Regions from separate parts of the Viridibacillus sp. FSL R5-0888 genome, predicted to be linked through region 2. Evidence: riboswitches for the same ligand, from Rfam matches in the RefSeq annotation. Region 2 holds a riboswitch; each other region holds the start of a gene.
What was found. A riboswitch is a leader RNA that binds a small molecule or an ion and turns the genes downstream of it on or off. The one in region 2 is predicted to bind thiamine pyrophosphate.

Region 1: it holds a riboswitch for thiamine pyrophosphate, as region 2 does, so the genes downstream of both, thiT (energy-coupled thiamine transporter ThiT) here and MKY02_RS18710 (ABC transporter substrate-binding protein) in region 2, are expected to answer to the same signal.
Region 3: it holds a riboswitch for thiamine pyrophosphate, as region 2 does, so the genes downstream of both, tenA (thiaminase II) here and MKY02_RS18710 (ABC transporter substrate-binding protein) in region 2, are expected to answer to the same signal.

What each region holds. Positions count from the first base shown of each region.
Region 1 is NZ_JBBPAU010000001.1:546,117-553,243, forward strand. Features, by position in the region: gene MKY02_RS02645 (carboxylate--amine ligase) at 1-231, shown strand, start outside; gene MKY02_RS02650 (aspartate/glutamate racemase family protein) at 235-936, shown strand; gene MKY02_RS02655 (DEAD/DEAH box helicase) at 1,037-2,182, shown strand; gene MKY02_RS02660 (aminopeptidase) at 2,185-3,414, shown strand; gene MKY02_RS02665 (hypothetical protein) at 3,646-3,780, opposite strand; gene MKY02_RS02670 (hypothetical protein) at 3,839-4,102, opposite strand; gene MKY02_RS02675 (M20/M25/M40 family metallo-hydrolase) at 4,223-4,753, opposite strand; gene MKY02_RS02680 (peptidase dimerization domain-containing protein) at 4,699-4,833, opposite strand; gene MKY02_RS02685 (M20/M25/M40 family metallo-hydrolase) at 4,919-5,284, opposite strand; TPP riboswitch at 5,431-5,536, shown strand; gene thiT (energy-coupled thiamine transporter ThiT) at 5,671-6,231, shown strand; gene map (type I methionyl aminopeptidase) at 6,436-7,127, shown strand, end outside.
Region 2 is NZ_JBBPAU010000001.1:3,746,499-3,753,625, reverse strand. Features, by position in the region: gene MKY02_RS18725 (S8 family peptidase) at 1-1,126, shown strand, start outside; gene MKY02_RS18720 (hypothetical protein) at 1,305-1,610, opposite strand; gene MKY02_RS18715 (hypothetical protein) at 1,774-3,237, shown strand; TPP riboswitch at 3,515-3,624, shown strand; gene MKY02_RS18710 (ABC transporter substrate-binding protein) at 3,729-4,721, shown strand; gene MKY02_RS18705 (thiamine-binding protein) at 4,735-5,025, shown strand; gene MKY02_RS18700 (ABC transporter permease) at 5,025-5,777, shown strand; gene MKY02_RS18695 (ABC transporter ATP-binding protein) at 5,783-6,529, shown strand; gene MKY02_RS18690 (TatD family hydrolase) at 6,526-7,127, shown strand, end outside.
Region 3 is NZ_JBBPAU010000001.1:202,442-209,568, reverse strand. Features, by position in the region: gene MKY02_RS01115 (FAD-dependent oxidoreductase) at 1-1,033, opposite strand, end outside; gene MKY02_RS01110 (PH domain-containing protein) at 1,085-2,560, opposite strand; gene MKY02_RS01105 (PH domain-containing protein) at 2,560-3,054, opposite strand; gene MKY02_RS01100 (putative RNA methyltransferase) at 3,144-4,001, opposite strand; gene MKY02_RS01095 (MATE family efflux transporter) at 4,378-5,748, opposite strand; TPP riboswitch at 5,917-6,021, shown strand; gene tenA (thiaminase II) at 6,118-6,807, shown strand; gene thiM (hydroxyethylthiazole kinase) at 6,807-7,127, shown strand, end outside.

The sequences.
Region 1 (7,127 bases), 3.2 Mb from region 2:
GCGAAGGAAAAGCATTTATGGATGATTATCCCCAAAGGCGTTCTATTCAAATATGCTCAAAATGAGGAACTTAAAGCAGAAGCCAAACGTTTAATCAGAGCGGGTAAAATGACGAATTCGTTATTTTATAAAAAGGATTTTAACATTAAACGTTGGTTTAAATTAACGCTTAACAATTTAAACTACTACCGTAAATATAAAAAATATTTTAATAACAAAGGTTTGTCTTAAGTCATGAATAAAAAAACATTAGGTATTATTGGTGGAGTAGGACCACTTGCAACAATGCTTGTAGGAGAAATGATTGTCCGTAGAACGAAAGCTTTCAAAGATCAGGAACATGTGCATTTCATTATAGATAATGATACGCGTATTCCTGACAGAACAGCTCATATTCTGAATCCATCTGAACCAAGTCCGGTACCTTTAATGGTTGAGGATACGCATAAGCTAGCGACTGCTGGAGCAGAGCTAATTGCAATTCCTTGTAACACAGCACATACATTTTATGATGAGCTACAAGAAAACTCACCGGTACCAGTACTGCATATGATTCGAGAAACAGCTAATAAAGCAAAACAACTCGGTGCAAAACGAGTAGGAGTATTAGCAACAACCGGTACCCTTACCTCAGGTGTATATCAACATGCATTGGAAGAGGTTGGGTTAGAACCAGTTATCCCAAATGAACAACTGCAAAAGCAAGTCATGTCAATCATTTATGACTATGTGAAAGCAGGAAAAGCCGTTACACATAACGAATGGAATATGATTGAAGAAGCGATAAAAGCTGAAGGCTGTGATCGTATTATTTTAGGATGTACAGAGCTCTCAATTGTAAATCGTGAGCTTGCTCTTGATGATTCTTATATTGATTCGTTACTTGTACTTGCTGATTGTGCTATTGTTAGTTGTGGATATGAATTACTAGATTAGAGCGCAAAAACCTGTCCTTCATCTCAATTAAAGGGCAGGTTTTTATATAAAAACTATATTTCACATTACATATATGTGAATGGGAGAAGGTGGAACAGCAATGTCTTTTTTAACTTTATTAAACGAAGATTTACAAAAAAAATGGACTTTTGAACATACAATGCCAATCCAAGATGAAATGATTCCCGCATTACTTGAGGGCAAAGACGTCGTAGCAGAATCTCCGACAGGAACGGGTAAAACACTTGCGTATCTTTTACCAATTTTACAATCAGTTGACGGTACTAAAAAAGCAACACAAGCATTAATTATCGCTCCATCACAAGAGTTATGTATGCAAATTGTTGAAGTTATCCGTACGTGGGTTGCAGGAACGAACATTACAGTCGTTCCATTAATAGGTGGCGCGAATCCACAACGTCAAATTGATAAACTAAAGAAAAAACCAACAATCGTTGTCGGCACACCTGGACGTCTAAACGAATTAGTAAAAGCAAAAAAACTAAAGCTTCATGAACTAACGAAAATTGTCCTTGATGAAGGGGACCAACTTCTTAGTCGTGACTATCGCGTATTAGTAAAATCATTTATCGATGGAGCAAGTCATGGTCGCCAAGTAGCTGTTGTTTCTGCAACAATTACTGAGGAAATCGAGCTAGTCGCTGCACGTATGATGAATGAGCCTGTACGCTTCAAAGTTAGCTTAGATGAAATGCCAAACCAAGGAAAGGTAACGCATTCATTTATGAAAATCGAAGAGAGAAATAAAACAGAAATGTTACGTAAGCTTTCAAATGTAGAAGGTTTACGTGGTTTAGCATTTGTAAATAATTTAGATCAATTATTGATGAAAGAAACAAAATTATCATACCGTGCTGCACCAATTGTTGTTTTACACTCAGAAATGAAAAAAGAAGAGCGTAAAAAGGCACTAGATTCGTTCCGTAAAGGCGAAGCACGTATTTTAATTGCGACAGATGTAGCTGCACGTGGATTAGATATTGAAGGTCTAACACATGTAATACATGTAGATGTACCACATACAATGGAGCAATACTTACATCGTTCAGGCCGTACAGGACGCGCAGGAGCAGATGGTGAAGTATTAACATTACTTGCACACCATGAAGAGCATACGTATCGTAAATGGACTCGTGAGCTGCCATCAAAACCCGTTGAAAAAACGTGGACAGCTGGAAAATTAATCGAAGGAACAACAAAACCTACTGTGAAAAGGGGCAAATAAGAATGACATTCCAGGAGAAATTAGCACAATTTGCTGAGCTTGCTGTAAAAGTAGGCGTTAATATTCAAAAAGGTCAAACACTTCTAATTAACACAACTACAGATACAATTGAGTTTACACGTTTAGTTGTAAAAGAAGCATATGCAGCAGGAGCAGGTCGCGTTACTGTCAATTTTTCTGATGGAGAGATTGACCGCGCTTTTTTTGATAATGCTCCTGAGGATGAATTTGCAAAATACCCCCGTTGGATTAGTGAACAGCGTGACGAACTAATCGAACGAAAAGGTGCCTTATTATGGATTGATGCCGCAGATCCAGATTTACTATCAGGTGTCCCTGTGTCTAAGTTATCTGCACAACAAAAAGCAGCGGGTAAAGCATTAGCGAATTACCGTAATGCTGTTATGAACGATAAAGTTGCATGGGCAATCATTGCTGTTCCGTCGAAGCAATGGGCAGCGAAAGTATTCCCAAATTTAGAAGCTGACAAACAAGTGGAAGCCTTATGGGAAGCGATTTTCAAAACAGTTCGTATTGGCGAAGGAAATGCAGTTGAAAACTGGCAAGGTCATTTAGAAAACCTAGATACTCGTGCGGCTATACTGAATGCTAAACGCTTTGTAAAACTTCACTACACAGCTCCAGGAACTGATTTGACAATCGAATTGCCTGACAAACATATTTGGCAAACTGGTGCTAGTAAAACACCAGAGAATACTTCATTTGTGGCTAATATGCCGACGGAAGAAGTATATACAATGCCATCAAAATATGGAGTAGACGGATTTGTATCAAATACAAAACCTCTTGTCTTCCAAGGCAATATCATTGATGATTTCAAATTAACGTTTGAAAATGGTAAAATCGTCAAAGCTGAAGCTGGCGTGGGCAATGATTTATTACAAGAATTGATCAAAGCTGATGAAGGTTCAAAATACCTTGGTGAAGTAGCATTAGTGCCACATGAATCACCAATTTCTGCATCAAATATTCTTTACTACAACACATTATTTGATGAAAATGCTTCTAATCACTTAGCTATCGGTGAAGCATATCCAACGTGCTATGAAGATGGTAGTGAGTTATCTCCCGAACAACTAGAAGAGCACGGTATTAATACTTCTATTACACATGAGGATTTCATGATTGGTAGTGCCGACATGAATATTGACGGTGTTTTAGAAGATGGTACAATAGAACCGATCTTCCGTAATGGTAGTTGGGCATTTTAATTAATTGAGTAAAACTGGTACGTCTCCTTGGAGGGCGTTCCAGTTTTTTTATTGTTATAGAAGAATATAACTGGGTGATGTTTAGCTTTTATTTGGAATGAAAAGGACGTGAATATTCTGCTGAATTACAAACAGATGACTTAGTGCAACAAATCCTAAAGTTAAAGCAACAATCACAATTCCATAAAAAAACCCCTATGCATGGATTTATCCGCATAGGAGTAATTAATACTATGGTTTATATCTTGTTGTGGGTGCTTGTTTTGCTTTTGATTTTGCTTTACGAGAATCAATAACTTTAATAACGATTGGATAAACAATTGGTGCTAATTTAATTGCAGTTTTTACTACGTTTCTTACCTTCATTTAGTCGCACTCCATTTCTTATAAGCTAATAATAATTTATTCCCATTGATGCTTCATCTTAAACGCGTAGTACACGAACACCTTGGATGATATTCCAAATGATTACTGCTACAGATATTAGAATTTCTAAAATGATAAACGAGATAATTAAAATTGGCCCTGTACTTATAAAATTATCAGAACCACTGCCATAAAATCCAAACACGACAAAGAAAATAATGAAACCGATAATGGATGGGATAATGAGTAAAAGATGTGATATGAATGCTCGTTTCGCATGGTTTTTTACATTCGAATCAGCACTGACAAAATAAACAATCACTGGCAAAATAAATCCGGCAAAAAATATACTAAAGTAACACAATGCAGACAATACTCGATTGTTATCCAGCCCAAGCACCTCCAGTCATATTATTATCTACGCTACAAAGCCCAAAAAGATTCAACTCAATGCATGTACTTTTATTATATCTGCGTAACGGTATACAGATGAAATACTGACATATTCAGTGGGACCATGCCAATCTGCTCCAGTCGGTCCGAATTCGATGGCTCCTACACCATCTGCAGCATAAAATCGAGTATCAGCAGATCCATGTTGTCCAAATAGCATGTCCTGTTTGTCGCAAACTGTTGTCATTGTTTTTATTAATGATAAAACAAATGGATCATCAGCATCTGTTTTAACTGCAGGAGCAATACTGTGAATAATTATTTCAGCTGATATTTTTTCATCATCGAGAATTTTTTGAATTTCATTTAGAATATCTTCTGCTGATTGTCCTCGGACGTATCGAATATAATAGCGTACATTGCACTGATCTGGGACGACATTAAAACGTTCACCTGCTTGTATTGTTGCCAAATTAATTGATGGAGAATCATAAAATACATTACGAGCATTTGTTATTGGTGATTCTAACAGTTTGAGTGGAATTGCAGGGCTTGTAAAACGGCATTTAACCCCTCCCAAGGAAGACTACCATGTGATGCTTTACCTTTAAATTGAAGTTCGAATTGAAGAATGCCTTTTGCTTGTAAACCAATCTGCATTTGTGTAGGTACACCACAAATTGGCCATTGTAGCCATTACGAGCAAGCGTACCAGAGGTATTTTCACCGCCAATTTCTTCGTCTGTCACCAGATGAAGTTGAAGGCGTCTAGGCAGCTTGTCAGCTGATTAGATAACTCTACAAAGCTGAACATCATCGCCGCAACTCCGGCTTTCATTTCAGCAGCTCCACGTCCGTATAAAAGATCACCATCTACAAAGGGGGTATATTGTTCAATTGCTGCTGGGACGACATCAACATGGCCGTTCCAGATAAGACAATCTGCACCTTGTCCAATTTCAGCTGTTAAAATATCAAATCCATTATTTTGATGTAGGTTAACATCTATACCTTGTTTCTCAAGCCAATTAGCACAAAATTGTAATGCTTCATTTGCGCCAGTAGGAGTATCACTTTTATATATGATTAGCTTTTTAAGTAAACTAATCATCTAATTGTAATCACTTCAATTAAATTCCATTTTGTTTATTATATACGTTTTGAAAGAAATCTCTCATTCATTTCAGAGTAATCTATTGAAATAAAAGAATTGTTTGAGTACAATAGGGGTGTTCTACAATTACAATTAAATGATGTATTTACCACAAGGGGAGCCGAAATGGTCGGCTGAGAGTGAACCCAAAGTTCTAACCCTTTGAACCTGTAAGTTAATGCTTGCGTAGGAATGTGGATAGAAACCGACATATAACCGATGTCAGGACCTGTCCTGATGTCGTTTTTTTGTTGCCAAAAGTTTTACTATCTAGAGCCCATTTACAAATGGGATACGTTTAGGTCTTGTGTGTTCTACATCAGAACTACGGGAGGATATTTATTTTGAACAAAAAGAGATTGTTGTTTTTAATCGAGATTGCAATTTTTTCTGCAATCGGCTTAATTTTGGATCAGTTATCATTTAAGCTATGGGCTCAAGGTGGTTCTATTAGTCTTGTTATGGTACCAATTGTATTAATGGCATTCCGATGGGGTGTATCGGGTGGTTTAATTACCGGGTTTTTAATTGGTTTATTGCAAGTGGCGATGGGTGCTTCAATTTTCACACCTGTTCAGGGATTTATCGATTACTTTATAGCATTTACTGTAGTCGGTCTAGCTGGTGTTGTGAGACATCTAGTTTTTGCAGCGAGTAAGCAATTAAACAAAAAAGCAATGACTTTGTATATTGTGCTCGGTACAACTCTAGGTGGTTTATTGAGGTATATTGCTCATACTACAGCAGGGATTGTCTTCTTTAGCGAATATGCAGGTGACCAAAATGTTTATTTGTATTCTATAATTTATAATGGTACGTATATGTTGCCAGCTACTATACTAACAGCGGTTGTAGCTGTACTTTTATTTACTTCAGCACCGCGATTATTACAACAAAAAAATTAAAAAAAAAGAGGATTCCTTATAGATGGAGTCCTCTTTTAGTACTTTCAGTTATGTAATTTCATATGTTAAACATAAGAACTAAATAAAATTATTCTAAATATATAGACATTTGAAATAGCTATATACGCGATTTTCATGTTCTTCATTTTGCGAAAAAAGTGTTATAGTAGAGAGTAGACATATGAGAAGAAGGGATCGTATAAAATGATAGCTATAACTCAAGAGGATATTGCAGGATTGAAAAAAGCTGGACGTGTGATGGCCCAAATCCGTGAAGCGATGAAGGCAGCAACAAAACCAGGAATTACAACTAAAGAATTAGATGAAATTGGTGGCCGTTTATTTGAAGAAAATGGAGCCGTTTCAGGACCTAAAAGTGAATATGATTTTCCAGGATATACATGCATAAGTGTGAACGAACAAGTTGCACACGGCATTCCAGGGAACCTTACTCTAAAAGAGGGAGACCTTATTAATATTGACGTTTCAGGTCATGTTAATGGCTATTTTGCAGATACTGGCGTGTCATTTGTTGTAGGTGAAGGATCTTACCCAGAAATCGATAAACTTTGTCAAGTTGCAGAAAGCGCATTTGATCGTGCGATGACGAAAGTAAAACCAGGTGCACGTTTAAACCAAATTGGTAAAGCGGTCGAACGTGAAGCGAAGGCAAACGGTTTAGCAGTTATTATGAACTTAACAGGTCATGGCATTGGCCGTTCACTTCATGAAGATCCACAACATGTATTAAATTATTTTGATGCATGGGATCGCACCATTTTAAAAGAAGGTATGGTTTTAGCTGTTGAACCGTTCATCTCTCAAAAAGCAGAACATATCGTTGAAGCAGGTGATGGTTGGACATTTATAACGCCTGACAAATCACTAGTTGCTCA
Region 2 (7,127 bases):
AGCTGATGGATCACCTGGTAAGAAAATTGCGGGGCCGATTGATGCAACAGCTCTACGTAATGGTGATTGGACAGTTGTTGATTTAAGTGATCACAATATTATTGTAAAAGGCGATTTCTACATGGTATATCGTCAAACGTTTGCTAGTCCGAATACACCTGGACTTGCAACAGATGAAAGCGGAGAAAATGCGGGACGTAGCTACCAAGGTGTTTCCGATGCTTGGTCACCATCACCTGCTGAAGAAGGTAACTACATGATTCGTGCTCGTGTAAGTTATGAAGTACAGGGGCCAGTTATAACTTCACCAGCAACAAAATCAGTGACAAATGAAGCATCAACAAAAATCGAAGGAACAGCTTCACCGACAACAACGATTAAATTAAAACAAAATGATCAAGAGGTTGGAACGGCAGTCGTTGGAGCAGATGGTAAATTCTCAATCGATGCTAAATTATCAGAGGGTTCAAATGAATTCGTAGCAGTAGCAACTCTTGATGAGCGAGTAATAGGGGAATCGGAAGCTGTCACTGTTGTATTAGACACGATGAAACCTGAACTGAAAATCGAAAGTCCGCTTGACGGGGATAAAACAAATCGTGAGTCAGTAACAGTTGAAGGTACTGTCGATGATGCGAATCTAGATTGGGTCCGTGTAAATGGAAAAGACGCACCTGTGGTCAACGGAAAATATTCAAAACGTATTCTTCTCGACAATGGTGTAAATGAAATTAAAGTAGTAGCTAGCGATAAAGCGAACAATAAAGTAACAAAGAAAATTAGCATCACAGCAAATTACGATGCACCAGTCATTGAAAATTTAACACCAGTAGAAGACCTTAATTTGGAAACAGGGAAAAGTGTTAAAATTGAATTTGATAGTGCAGCAGGATTAAAAGCTACTTTCGTCATCCATATGCCGCTAACAAATGTTAATGGACAAATTCAAAATGCGACTGAGCTTCCTATGTCAGAACAAGCAGACGGTCATTACGTAGGCTATTGGACAGTACCATCAGGAACAGTAGCTAAAGGAGCAGTAATCGAAGTAAAAGCTGTTGACAATTTCAAAAATGAAACACGTCAAGAAGCGAAGGGTAAACTGTATATCAATGTTGAGAAATAAACGCTATTGAGTATTGAACCCCCTATCTCTTTTGAGAAGGGGGTTTTTAGCATCTTTCTGAAAATTGATCTTGCTGGAGTGATAACATCTTTTTGAAAATTTTAAAAAAGTCAAAAATAAAGAGGAAACTCTTTTTTTTAATCACTATTTCGGACCATTTTGTGTCCTTATACATATCTTACAAAGAATGAAAAGAAAAAGGAGTGAAATTGAATGGTTCAACCTTTTCAAGGAGGACAGTGGCAAAACGAAAGTTCAAATTTTTGGCGTGGGCAGCAATGGAACCAAGGTAACATGTGGCACCAAGGAAACGACTGGCACCACGGTCAAAACTGGCATCCGGGACATCATTGGCAACAATGGAATCCATGGCAACCTTGGTTTCCGTGGCAACAATGGAATCCATGGAACCCGTGGCATCCATGGCATCCAATTCAACGCGGAAACCGCTGGTAATAAAAATAGAACGAGGATAGTCATGCACACATAGATTTCACATATATTAATACGACTATAAAGCATCCCCTGATTCAATTGAGTCAGGGGATATTATTATGCCTCAGAGGTGAAAACGCTTTAGAAGTGCAATAAAGATGCAAATTATCTAAAAGAAGCATGCATATAATTGATTGAAAGGTGGGGAGATATTGAAAGAATATGCAGATATACTGATGAGGTTTTTACCTTCAACGGCAACCATTTTAGAATTGCATCAACCTGAAAAAAAGCCGGCGATACTGCTAGCAGATATAGATGGAGATCATATTGAAGAATTAATCGGAGCCTACAATTATCAAGGTCGAAATTATATTAAGATATTAAAGAAACAACATAATGAATGGGTTCCGATAGCAGACATTAAAGGAAGCGGATATGGAATAACGAATTTAATAGCAGTGCCATTAGTAAATAATAGTATTAATACTTTAATTGTGGGTTGGCAAATAGGTAGTATTTGGTCGAAGTTAGACCTACTGCAATGGACAAATAAAGGTATTGTCCATATACCAACTAATAATATGGTCTATAGTAAATTGCAAGTAGAGGATATGCCAAGTACGGAAGGTTCGGATGGTAAATATGAGCTAGCTCTCTGGGTTCATGATACGGGTGAGGCCTATAAAATAGCTGTCTATCGTTTTAATGGTAAGGGATTTGTAAAGGCAAAAGATGTTTACCCATATTATTTCAAAAAAGTAGAAGCATACTATAAGAATCTATTAAAGAATAATGATTATCCCTTTTATTGGTACTATTTATCAGATGCTCAGATGAAGTCGGGAGATTTAGATCAGGCACTTACATCAATTGATAAAACGTTGTCATTTAATTCACCATATCCATCTAAAGAAACCCTACTAGAAAAAAGAAGACAAATTTTAAATCAGTTGAAGCAACATCAAGTGGTCGCTCAAACCGTCATCGTTAAAAAAAGAGGTGATGTCACAGGAGATGGCTTAATTGATACAATTCTTCTAACTGGTGAGAAAACCGAAGGAAGTCCGTATTTAAAGAACATTACTTTAGTTGTTTTTAATGAAAGAACGAATTTTTATGAACAAATCCCGTTAAAAGAAAATGCAGGTTATAACCCCACTATATCGCTTGGGGATTACACAGGAAATCATGTAGATGACATTTTAGTTGTCATTGATTCAGGGGGTAGTGGCGGCATTATATTCGCATATATATTTACATATGTGAATGGGGAAATGCGCCAAGTATTTGACTCAGAAGCATACAATGAACTTTCAAAATATGAAGTTAATTATCTCGATAATTACAAAGCAAGTGTAACTAGCTCCTATCCAGCGAAAAAATATATCTTAGATTTAACATATAAAGGAAAAGTATACTTATCTGAAATTTATAATACAGACGGTACACTTAAAGAACCGATACAAGGGTGGGTCGATCCAATTAGCGGATTCTATCCTATAGATTACGCAAGGGACGGCAACTATGAATTTTTGGCGTACCAAAAAATCGCAGGTAGATACCATGCAGATGGTTTGGGTTATGTAGAAACAATATTAAAATGGAATGGACATGGATTCGTTCCAGATCGCCAAACTGTTTCGATTTTCGGTGCAGATTTGCCAACGAAATAATCTATTAATAAAATTGTAGTTAGCAATTAGAGAGTACTTAGGACGTGAATATTCTGCTAAATAACAAACACTGGAGTTAGCGCAACAAACACCAGAGTTAGTGCAACAAACATCAGAGTTAGCGCAATAAACGCCCAAGACAGAGCAACAAACCACCAACTACACACAACAATCCCAAGAGAAACCACCAAATTCCAAAACCCAAAAACAATCGTTTCCAAATAAATATTGGAATCTTTTGTTTTTTTGATATAATAGATGAGAAAAGTTCATATGTGCAAGAATGTGGGGGGGCTGGTGTTGCCAGCTGAGAATGTATCCGATAGATGCTGACCCTTAGAACCTGATCTGGTTAACACCAGCGGAGGGAACATCAGCTAAAATCTCGAGTATCATTGAATTTTAGAGTGTATGTTAACGTCCGGAATAGTTCCGGGCGTTTTTCTTTTTGCATGGAACTTGTCAAAATAATATAGATGGAGGCAAGGGAAATGAAAAAATGTATGCTGCTCCTTGTAGCATTATTCGCTTTAGTAGGTTGCCAATCAAATGAGTCAAAAGGAAGTGACAACGACTCAAAAAACGAATTAACAAAAGTAACTGTCGTTTTAGATTGGACACCAAATACAAATCATTCTGGTTTGTATGTAGCAAAAGAAAAAGGTTTTTTTAAAGATCAAGGCTTGGATGTAGAAATCATTCAACCAGGTGAAACAGGAGCAGATCAACTAGTCGCTTCAGGAAAAGCCGAATTCGGTATTACAGCGCAAGAATCGATTACGCAAGCAAGAGTCCAAGGAGTTCCACTAGTCTCAATTGCAGCTATTATTCAACACAATACATCGGGCTTTGCTTCCCCAATAGATAAAAATATTAGATCACCAAAAGATTTCGAAGGTAAGACTTATGGTGGTTGGGGTTCTCCAATCGAAAAAGCTGTACTTGATTCTCTTATGAAAATCGAGAATGCAGATAGTAAGAAGCTAGACATTATCAACGCTGGAGATGCAGACTTCTTTACAATGGTCAAAAAAGATGTAGATTTTGCATGGATTTACTATGCATGGACAGGTGTCGAAGCGGAACTGCGTGGAGAAAAAATAAATATGCTCTATTTAACAGACTATAGTGACAAACTAGATTACTATACTCCAGTTCTTACAACTAACGAAAAAATGATCCAAAGTAATCCAGATACAGTGAAGGCATTTACTAAAGCAACTTCACAAGGATATGAATTCGCTATAAAAGATCCAGAAACTGCTGCAGATATTTTACTAAAAGCTGCCCCAGAATTAGATGCAGAGTTAGTTAAGAAAAGCCAACAATGGCTAGCTGACAAATATCAAGATGATGCAAAACAATGGGGAGAGCAGAAACTTGAAGTTTGGGAAAACTATGCAAATTGGATGAGTGAAAATAACGTATTAGAAGGTAAATTCGAACCTGAAAATGCGTTCACAAACGAATTTTTACCACAATAAGGAGGAGAAATAAATGGCTAACTCATTAATCAGTGTACAAATCATTCCAAAAACAAAAACATACGAGGATGTTATTCCTTTTGTAGATGCAGCTATCAAAATTATCGACGATGCTGGTGTGAACTATGAAGTGCATCCGCTTGAAACAACAATGGAAGGTGAACTTTCTGAACTGCTAGACATCATTCGTGTGATGAATGAAAAGATGATTGAACTAGGTAGCGTTAACGTCATCACTCAAGTGAAAATGCTTTACCAACCATCTGGTATCGAACTAGGTACATTAACGGAGAAATACAGATAATGAAATGGATACGTGAAAAAGGAGGAGCGATTTTTTTGCTCCTTTTCATTTTATGTAGTTGGGAATTGATTGTTCAATTAAAAGAAGTACCGGGTTGGTTATTACCTGCACCTACAGCTATTTTTTCAGAAGCGATTAAAGCAATTCCTACTTTTTCAACCGATATTTTATCAACAACTCAGTTAGCAATATTAGGACTTACAATTGGAAGCTTAGTTGGGTTTATCATAGCGGTCTCCCTACATATGATGCCGAAAGTTCAGAAACTTGTTTATCCGTTACTAATTCTATCTCAAAATATTCCAATCATTGTTTTAGCACCGCTGTTAATTATTTGGTTTGGCTTTGGATTATTACCAAAACTAATCATTATAGGTTTAGTCTGCTTTTTCCCAATCGTTGTAGCTGCATTAGATGGCTTTAAAAATACCGCTCCTGAGCTCAAGTACTATATGGAAATGGCGGGAGCATCGAAAAGCCAATTATTTTGGAAACTAGAATTGCCACATTCACTTCCATCCTTATTTTCGGGATTGAAAATCTCTGCGACTTATAGTGTCATGGGGGCAGTCATTTCGGAATGGCTAGGTGCAAAAAAAGGGATTGGCGTATACATGACATTATCTCAATCCTCGTTCCGTACAGATCGTGTGTTTGTAGCTATTTTCACCATCATGCTATTAAGTGTCATCGTATTTGGTTTGCTACGTGTGGTTGAAAGATTAGTAATTAAAGGCAAACTGGAGAGGTGAATACAATGTTACTTAAAATGGATCATATCGAAAAGTCTTTTGGTACAACACAGGTTTTGCATGATATTTCTATACATGTAGAAGAAGGAGAATTTGTTGCATTACTGGGGCCTTCAGGGAGTGGGAAGAGCACCATTTTCAATTTAATAGGTGGAATGGCTACGCCAGATGAAGGAACTATTTCTTTGAATGACAAAATCATTCATGGACAAAAAGGCTTAATCGGCTATATGCCTCAGCAACCATCTCTTTTCCCATGGAGAACCGTCATTGAAAATGTCGTACTGATGCAAGAATTATCAGGTAAACCAAATTATGAAGAAGCTAGTGAATGGCTAGAAAAAGTAGGGTTACGAGAATTTAAGAAATCCTTCCCAATTGAATTATCAGGTGGTATGAAGCAACGCGTAGCTTTTATAAGAGCGTTACTCAGTAAACAAAATTTATTATGCCTAGATGAGCCATTTTCAGCGTTAGATGAATTTACTAGAATTGAAATGCAAAAATGGCTTCTATCAGTATGGGAAGAAAATCGAAAGTCAGTGCTATTCGTCACGCATAGCATTGAAGAGGCAATCTTTTTAGCAGATAGAATTTATATACTAACGAAGCGCCCAGCCACTATAAAAGAAGAGATAAAAGTTCCCTTTGCAAGACCGAGAGAGGAAAGTCTCTTAAATACAAATGAATTCTTCCAACTCAAACAGAAACTTTTTAATATGTTGAAGGATGAAATTGAGGTAGGTGAGTGAAGCTGATAATCGATGCTCATATCCATTTTGATCAATACAATGAAGAACAACGAAAGATAATTTTAAAAGAAATGGCTCAATTTAATGTGACACACCTAATAGCAGTATCTACTGACTTATCATCAAGTAAGGTCAATTTAAAATTAGCTCAAAATGATAAGCGCATTCTACCTGCATTTGGCTTTCACCCTGAACAAGTAATGTTGGGAGAAAGTGAGCAAGCTCAATTATTTGAATGGATAAGAGCGCATCACGATGAAATGGTTGCAATTGGTGAAGTAGGGCTTCCTTATTATTTAAAGCAAGAAAAAGAACTCCTATATCAACCATATATCGACTTACTAGAAAAGTTCATAGCACTTGCAGCAGAAATGGATAAGCCGATTATTTTGCATGCTGTATATGAAGATGCGCACATAGTTTATGGTTTATTAGAAAAATATAATGTAACTGCTGCACATTTTCATTGGTTTAAAGGGGATACACAAGTAGTCAAACGGATGATTAAAAATGGATATTTTATCTCCATAACACCTGATGTATTGTATGAAAAGGAAATTCAGCAGCTCGTAAAGCATTATCCATTAGAGCAAATGAT
Region 3 (7,127 bases), 3.5 Mb from region 2:
CTTTTTCAGATAATCCTGTTCGACCTAAAGTTAGATGAAAGAACTTCACAACAGAGGTCCCTACGATGCCCTTGAACGTATTTGCACCACCAGCCATATTCATGCCTGCAATACGTCCTTGCTTATTTGCTGTAGTGCCAAGTGGGATATAATCATCCTTTTGCTTAATTCGATGAAAATGACTTGCACAATCACCAGCGGCATAAACGTTTTCTAGACTTGTCTCCATATACGGATTTACCAGAATCGCACCCTTAGGTGTCATATGCATACCGGTTCCATCAAGAAAGTTTGTATTAGGTTGTACACCAATTGCTGCTAGTACAAAATCAGTCTCATACTCTCCCCTGTCCGTCACAACTGTTTGCACATGACCTTCACCATTAAAGCCTTTCACTTCTTCATTGAAAATTAATTCAACCCCATTTTGTCTTGCCTCTTCATGAATGAGCTCTGCCATATCTTGATCAAATATATTAGCTAACTGATTACCAAGTTGAATAATACGTACCTTTTTGCCAAGTTCCGCTAAACTTTCAGCCATTTCTAAGCCTATGTAACCACCTCCAATGATAGTTACCTGTTTAACAGAATCATTCAAATCATTTAAAATCGCCTTTGTATCAGGAATAGTTTTTAACGTATGAATCCCAGCTAAGTCAGAACCCTCAAAGTCAGGGAAGATAGGGTTAGCACCAGTAGCAATAAGTAAACGGTCATATGGAATATGGAAGGTTTCATCCTTCTCAAGCACAACACCAGATACCGTTTTCGCCTCTGAATTGATATTTGTTACATTATGTCCTGTTCTAGCATCAATACCATACTTCGTTCGAAAAGTTTCTACACTCCGTGCGATCACATTGTCTGTCGATGGGATTCGTCCATCAATAACATAGGGCAAACCACATTGTCCATAAGAGTAAATATGCCCCTTATCCAATGTCGTTACTTCCGCTTGTTTATCGCGACGTACAATTTCCATAGCTGCGCTCATACCTGCAGCATCCCCGCCAATAATTACATATTTCATAATCATTCACCTCTGCTTCCATTATTCCCATTCTATGCGCAATAAAACTACTTATTGCATTTTGACTTCTTTAGTTCTATCTACATACCAGCTGTAAAACTCAGATGCAGCCTCGTTAGGCACATCAAGAAGCTCCTTATGCAGCACTGGTTTTGCTCGGTTTACCGTTTTAATTGAAGCTAACTTGAAGTACCGTTGCAACTTCGACCGTTCTGTCTTCACTTCAATAACTTGACTACGCTTTGTAATAAATAATACGGTAGAAAATCCACCTGTTTTCATTTGAATAAATGACTGATTCAGTAAATATCGGCTATTTTTATAATCTAATATTCGTGAAGAGTATATAATTAGAAGTAATACTACAGAAACCCACCACAATGAAGGCTTGAAATACCAAATTAATGCCGTTGCAATAAACCAAATATAGCTTGGACGAATCATACGAATCCAAAATGCTTTTTTCGGCAATTCATGCATACTTTCTACTACTTGATAATCTGGAAGTAACTCACTTATCAATGTATATGCCTTTCTCACTGGTAAAAATGGATAAAGCGTATTCGACTCTACCTCCCCAATTGTAGTGTTTCCAGCACTAATTAGCTTTACCTCAGCTAGTCCGAGAATTCTCTTCATGAAAGATTGCGAAATCTCAACAGCCTGTATCTTCTCTTTACGAATTGAAAAAATTGATTCATCTAAGACACCTTTTTTAATATAAACCTTCTGATTATCCGATGAAATTTCATACTTGCCATACTTAATAAAGGTATGAACCATACCAATTGCAATGGAAATAAGTAGAACGCCAATTAAAATAGCTGCTAAGATTGCCCAACCCCATTTCAAAGCATTTGTCACTTCATCTCTAAATACATCGAGTTTAACAACATCATCCAGTTTAAAAATCATTGGAATTAAAATTAAAAAACTAAGTGAAGTAAAAGACGCCTTCACCAAATCTTTTTTTGTCGGTGTAAAATGAATCATTTTTTCATCTTTCTTCTCTGGCTCTAAAACCACAACCTGCTCTTCAGGCAATCCATCCGATGATTGTCCAATAATTTTCTTCTGTTCACGAGTTTCTGTAACTGCGCTCTCTATACTTTCTGCTTCTATTCTAGAAATTACGTCAAATGTAATGGAGCTTTCATCACCAACAGTTGCTGTTTCTAGAGTTAATGACGTCACTTTAAAAATTTTATGAAAAACAGTCGTTTGGCGTTGGACATTCTGCACTTTTAAAAATGGAATAGTCCGCTCACTTTTCGAAAAAATTCCCGACTTAATATAGAAAGCATCATTTTTTATCACATATCTATATGTTATCCATTTACCAATACTTAAAAAAAGCATGATTACAACATAGGCCAAGAATATCCATTTCGCTGTTTGAATCCACCATTTTTCAGAACCCATATTTAATAAAAAAAGAAATATAAAAAAGATTATATTACTTTTAATTAGTTTATACAGATCGAATATTAGTACAAGCGGATGTAATCTTTTCAATGGTTGCGTCATCATTCCACTTCCTTAATTTTTGCATAATGCGCAATTTGATCACGCAATTCAAATGCCTCTTTCTCAGAAATGGCAGGGATTACATGTTCTGTTCCCATAGTACCAATCTGAATTGAAAACAAATCGTATTTGCGCATTAATGGCCCTTGAATTAACTCTACAGACTGTACCTTTGTCATTGGAACTAATTCATTAACTTCTTTAAAAGCCCCGTACTTTAATTGAATAAATTCCTCATTTACATCATAACGCCAATACTTTTGCATAAAAGTTGGTTTAAACAAGATTTCCCAAATTGCAGTAAAGACAGTTAATACTATCAAACCTAAGACAATCCAACCAATCCATTCTTTCCACTCAAAGTGAATATGTAAATAGTAGAGGACTCCAAGTACAGCAATAATTCCTGCATTTGTTAATGTTTCAGTCATACGCCAAACCTTTACAGCTTCTCTAGAAATACATCGCTGTGGCGCTTCAATCTTTAAATACATCCAACCACTCCTTCTTTACTATTACGTCTTATATAAGGAAAAAGTTTCTAAATAAAATATCCCCCGCTAAAAAACAGCGGAGGACGATTTTACATTTTCCCAATTAATATGTCTAAATCAATCGTAATTTCGGTTAAGTTTGTAGCAGCTACATCACTTTTTTGATGCCACCCCATTGGTGTCATATGCATTAATAATGGCACCAATTCTTTATTTATTTCTATTGTTTGTGTAATACGCTTTACTTCAACCTCAAGAAAATTCTCCTTGAACCGTTCGACAATAAGCTCATTTGAATAAGATTCCTTTTCAGATTCTGCAAAGAATAAAGCACGTAATTCCTGTAAATATCCACTTTGTGGTACGACTTTAATAACCAACCCATTCGGCTTCAAAAGTCGCTTAAACTCCGTGTAATTGGCAGGTGATAAAATATTCAATATCGCATTAAAGCTTTCTTGTTGATATGGACTTTTTGCTAGGTCACCGACACACCAAATCATGTCAGTATAATGCCGCCCTGCTGCAATAATTCCTTCTTTTGCGATATCAATACCTACTCCAACAAAACTGGTATCAGATTGCTCTTGGAATTTATTTTTAATACTTGCTAAATGTGACCCTTCCCCGCAACCCGTATCGAGTACAGCAACATTAGTATTCATCTGCTTTAGTAAATCACAAATAGCTGTATGCATCGGTGCATATAATCCACTTTCAATAACCAGCTTACGCGCTTCAAATAAATCTTTGCCATACATTGAAGTCGCAGCATGCGTCATGAAATTTACATAGCCTTGCTTTGCAATATCAAAAGAATGTCGATTATCACAAGCAACACTACAATCCTCGGTCACCGTCATCTCATCCCCACAAACTGGACAAGCGAACAGGGCTCGATTCTCACTCATATAATTAGCACTCGCTACTTTTCTCGGCAATGCCATGCCAAACACCTCGTTCATTAATCTTCTTTACCAAGTATACAAAACAAAGTGTTGCTTGGCTAAGGATAAAATTAGAAGGGGTGTACATAGGCTTGATCATGTCGATTGTTCTCCAAATTATCATAGGTAAATATCTAGATAACAGTAATTCTTTATAACAATGAATAACCTCCTACAATTAAAAAACGCTGATAACTCCAAGTCATCAGCGATTTACTCTATCTATTAAGTTTAAAATAACGCTTCAAACGTGAGTTCACCAAACACGATAATAGCAATAGTTTATTGTTTAGAGTCCTTTACACTAGCATGTGTTATAACGCTACCTATTTCTGTGACTACTAATTTATCGCTAAAAAAATCACTTCTAATGCCATTATTTCGTTTTATCAGGCGCAACGAGAGCATATCTTTCCCAGCGACGACTTTTCCATCTAAAGAAAACGAGAATAGCTCGGAACCATTCATCCGCTGCAATTGCCAACCATACACCTATTAAACCCATATCTAATTGGAATACAAGTAAATAACCAAGTGGTAAGCTCATGCAAACCATTGAGAAAAATCCGATGACTAATGGATATTTAGCATCACCTGAAGCACGCAATGAATTGATAATCGTAATATTAAATGTACGTCCTGTTTCTAATAAAATACTACACACTAACACTGCCGCACCAATTTTTATAACTTCTGGATTATCAGTAAAGAGACGCATTAGTGGATAGCGGAAAATAACCACCACTGTGACCATCACTAAAGTAAATATAATCGCCCATTTCAGACTAACCCACAATTGTTTATACGCTACATCCTTTTCATTGGCACCAACGTATCGACCAACCATAATCGCAGTTCCTGTTCCAATCGCTATGGCAAATAAATAGGTGAACATTGAAATATTATAAGCGTATTGCCGAGCTGCTAGTGATTCTGCACCTAAATACGTCACGTAGTATAAAAAGACAATTTGACAACCTTGGTACATCACTTGCTCAAATGCAGATGGAAGTCCAATTTGCAAAATCTTACCGATATATTCTTTTGATAATGACACGTAGTATTGAAATTTAATACGTACCTCTAGTGCTTGGTACAATAGCCAGAAGAATACTAGTAGAGCCAAAACACGACTGACGACTGATGAAATTGCCGCACCTTGCACCCCTAGTTCAGGGAAGCCAAATTTACCGAAGATCAAAACATAGTTCCCTATTACATGAAAAATATTCATTCCAAGTGATACATACATAGTCTGTTTCGTCCAACCATGCACACGAATGATCGCTGCTAACGAGTTGATGATTGCTTGTAGGAAAATAGCTCCCCCAACAATGAATAAATATTTACTAGCATACTCAAGCACATCACCTTGTAAATTCATTGCAATCATAATATTTTTCGAGAAAATCACGAAAGCGACGCTCATTATTAAACCAATAACTAAATTCAAGGAAACGGCTAGTGCTGAAATTTTGGCTGCTTCCAAATAACGCTTAGACCCTAAATATTGAGCAACAACAATCGATGCCCCGTTTCCTATTACTTCTAAAACTAAAATTGCTATATGAATATATTGATTGGCTGCTCCTACTCCTGATACTGCATCATCAGACAATGCGCTCAGCATAAATGTATCAGCAAGCCCCATCAACATAAATAAAAATACTTCTAAAAAAATCGGCCAAGTTAAATGAAATAAATTTAATTTCACTTCAGGCCCTTTCACTGTTGCCGTTGTGCCCATCTAAACACCTTGCTTCCCACTATAAAATTCAGATAATTTGTATCTTAACATAGAAATCAGCTCATATCTATGGCTTAATGCCATTTATTACAATCTATTTACTTTGCTTAATTACACCTTGCTAATTCCATTATTTATGTTATATTGATGTTGAAAACTAAATCGCTTTTTAACCACTAGGGGAGTCATATAATTGGCTGAGACGCAGAGTGTTGCGGACCCTTGGAACCTGATCTGGCTCATACCAGCGGAGGGAAGTGGCGCTATCAGTCTATTTTGTTTTATTGAAAATGATTGCTCGCCGCCTACTGACACAGATCAGGGGCGGCTTTTTGTTTTCAAAAACAAATGAATTTGGGGTGCATAAAGATGACATTTTGTGAAGAAGTAAGACAAGAGTGTAATGATTTATGGGAAGGTAGCTTTCAACATCCGTTTGTAAAATCATTAGCAGCAGGTACTTTACCACTCGACATTTTCCAATATTACGTACAACAAGATGCTTATTATTTAACCCACTTTGCAAAGGTGCAAGCACTAGGAGCAGTAAAGGCAAATGATTTACATACTACACAACGTTTTGCCAAACATGCTGAATCAACATGTATTGCTGAATTGTCACTTCATGAGCAATTTTTTACTATGTTAGAAATTACAGATGAAGAGCTTGCTGCATTTGAGCCCGCACCGACAGCATATGAATATGTATCTCATATGTATCGCGCTACAAACAATGGTGATTTAGCTGATACTCTCGCTGCAATACTTCCTTGCTACTGGCTTTACTATGAAATTGGCGAACGCCTAAAAGATTCAAAACCTAATCACCCTATTTATGATAAATGGATTCAAACATATGGCTCTGAGTGGTTCGGAGAATTAGTAGAAGAACAAATTAATCGCATGAATGACCTTGCCAAAGACTTACCCCCTGCACGTATTCAACAACTAAAAGAACATTTCCGTAAAAGTAGTTATTATGAATGGCATTTCTGGGAAATGGCTTGGACGAAACAACAATGGACAATTGGACATTACGAAAAGGAGCTGACTAAATAATGGGTCAACAACCTTTTCTTGAAAAGTTACGTGTCGAAAAACCGCTAGTCCATAATATTGCCAATATCGTTGTTTCCAATTTCCAAGCTAATGGTCTCCTCGCACTAGGTGCTTCTCCTATGATGGCGGAGGGAATCGAGGAAGTAGCTGAAATGGCTGCTCTTGCAGACTGTACAGTTCTTAACATCGGTACACTTGATCAAGGAACTGTTTTATCCATCATTGAGGCAGGTAAAAGTGCCAATAAAAAAGGTATTCCTGTTGTTCTTGACCCAGTTGGCGTAGGTGCTAGTGTGTTTCGTAAGAAATCCGTGACAACC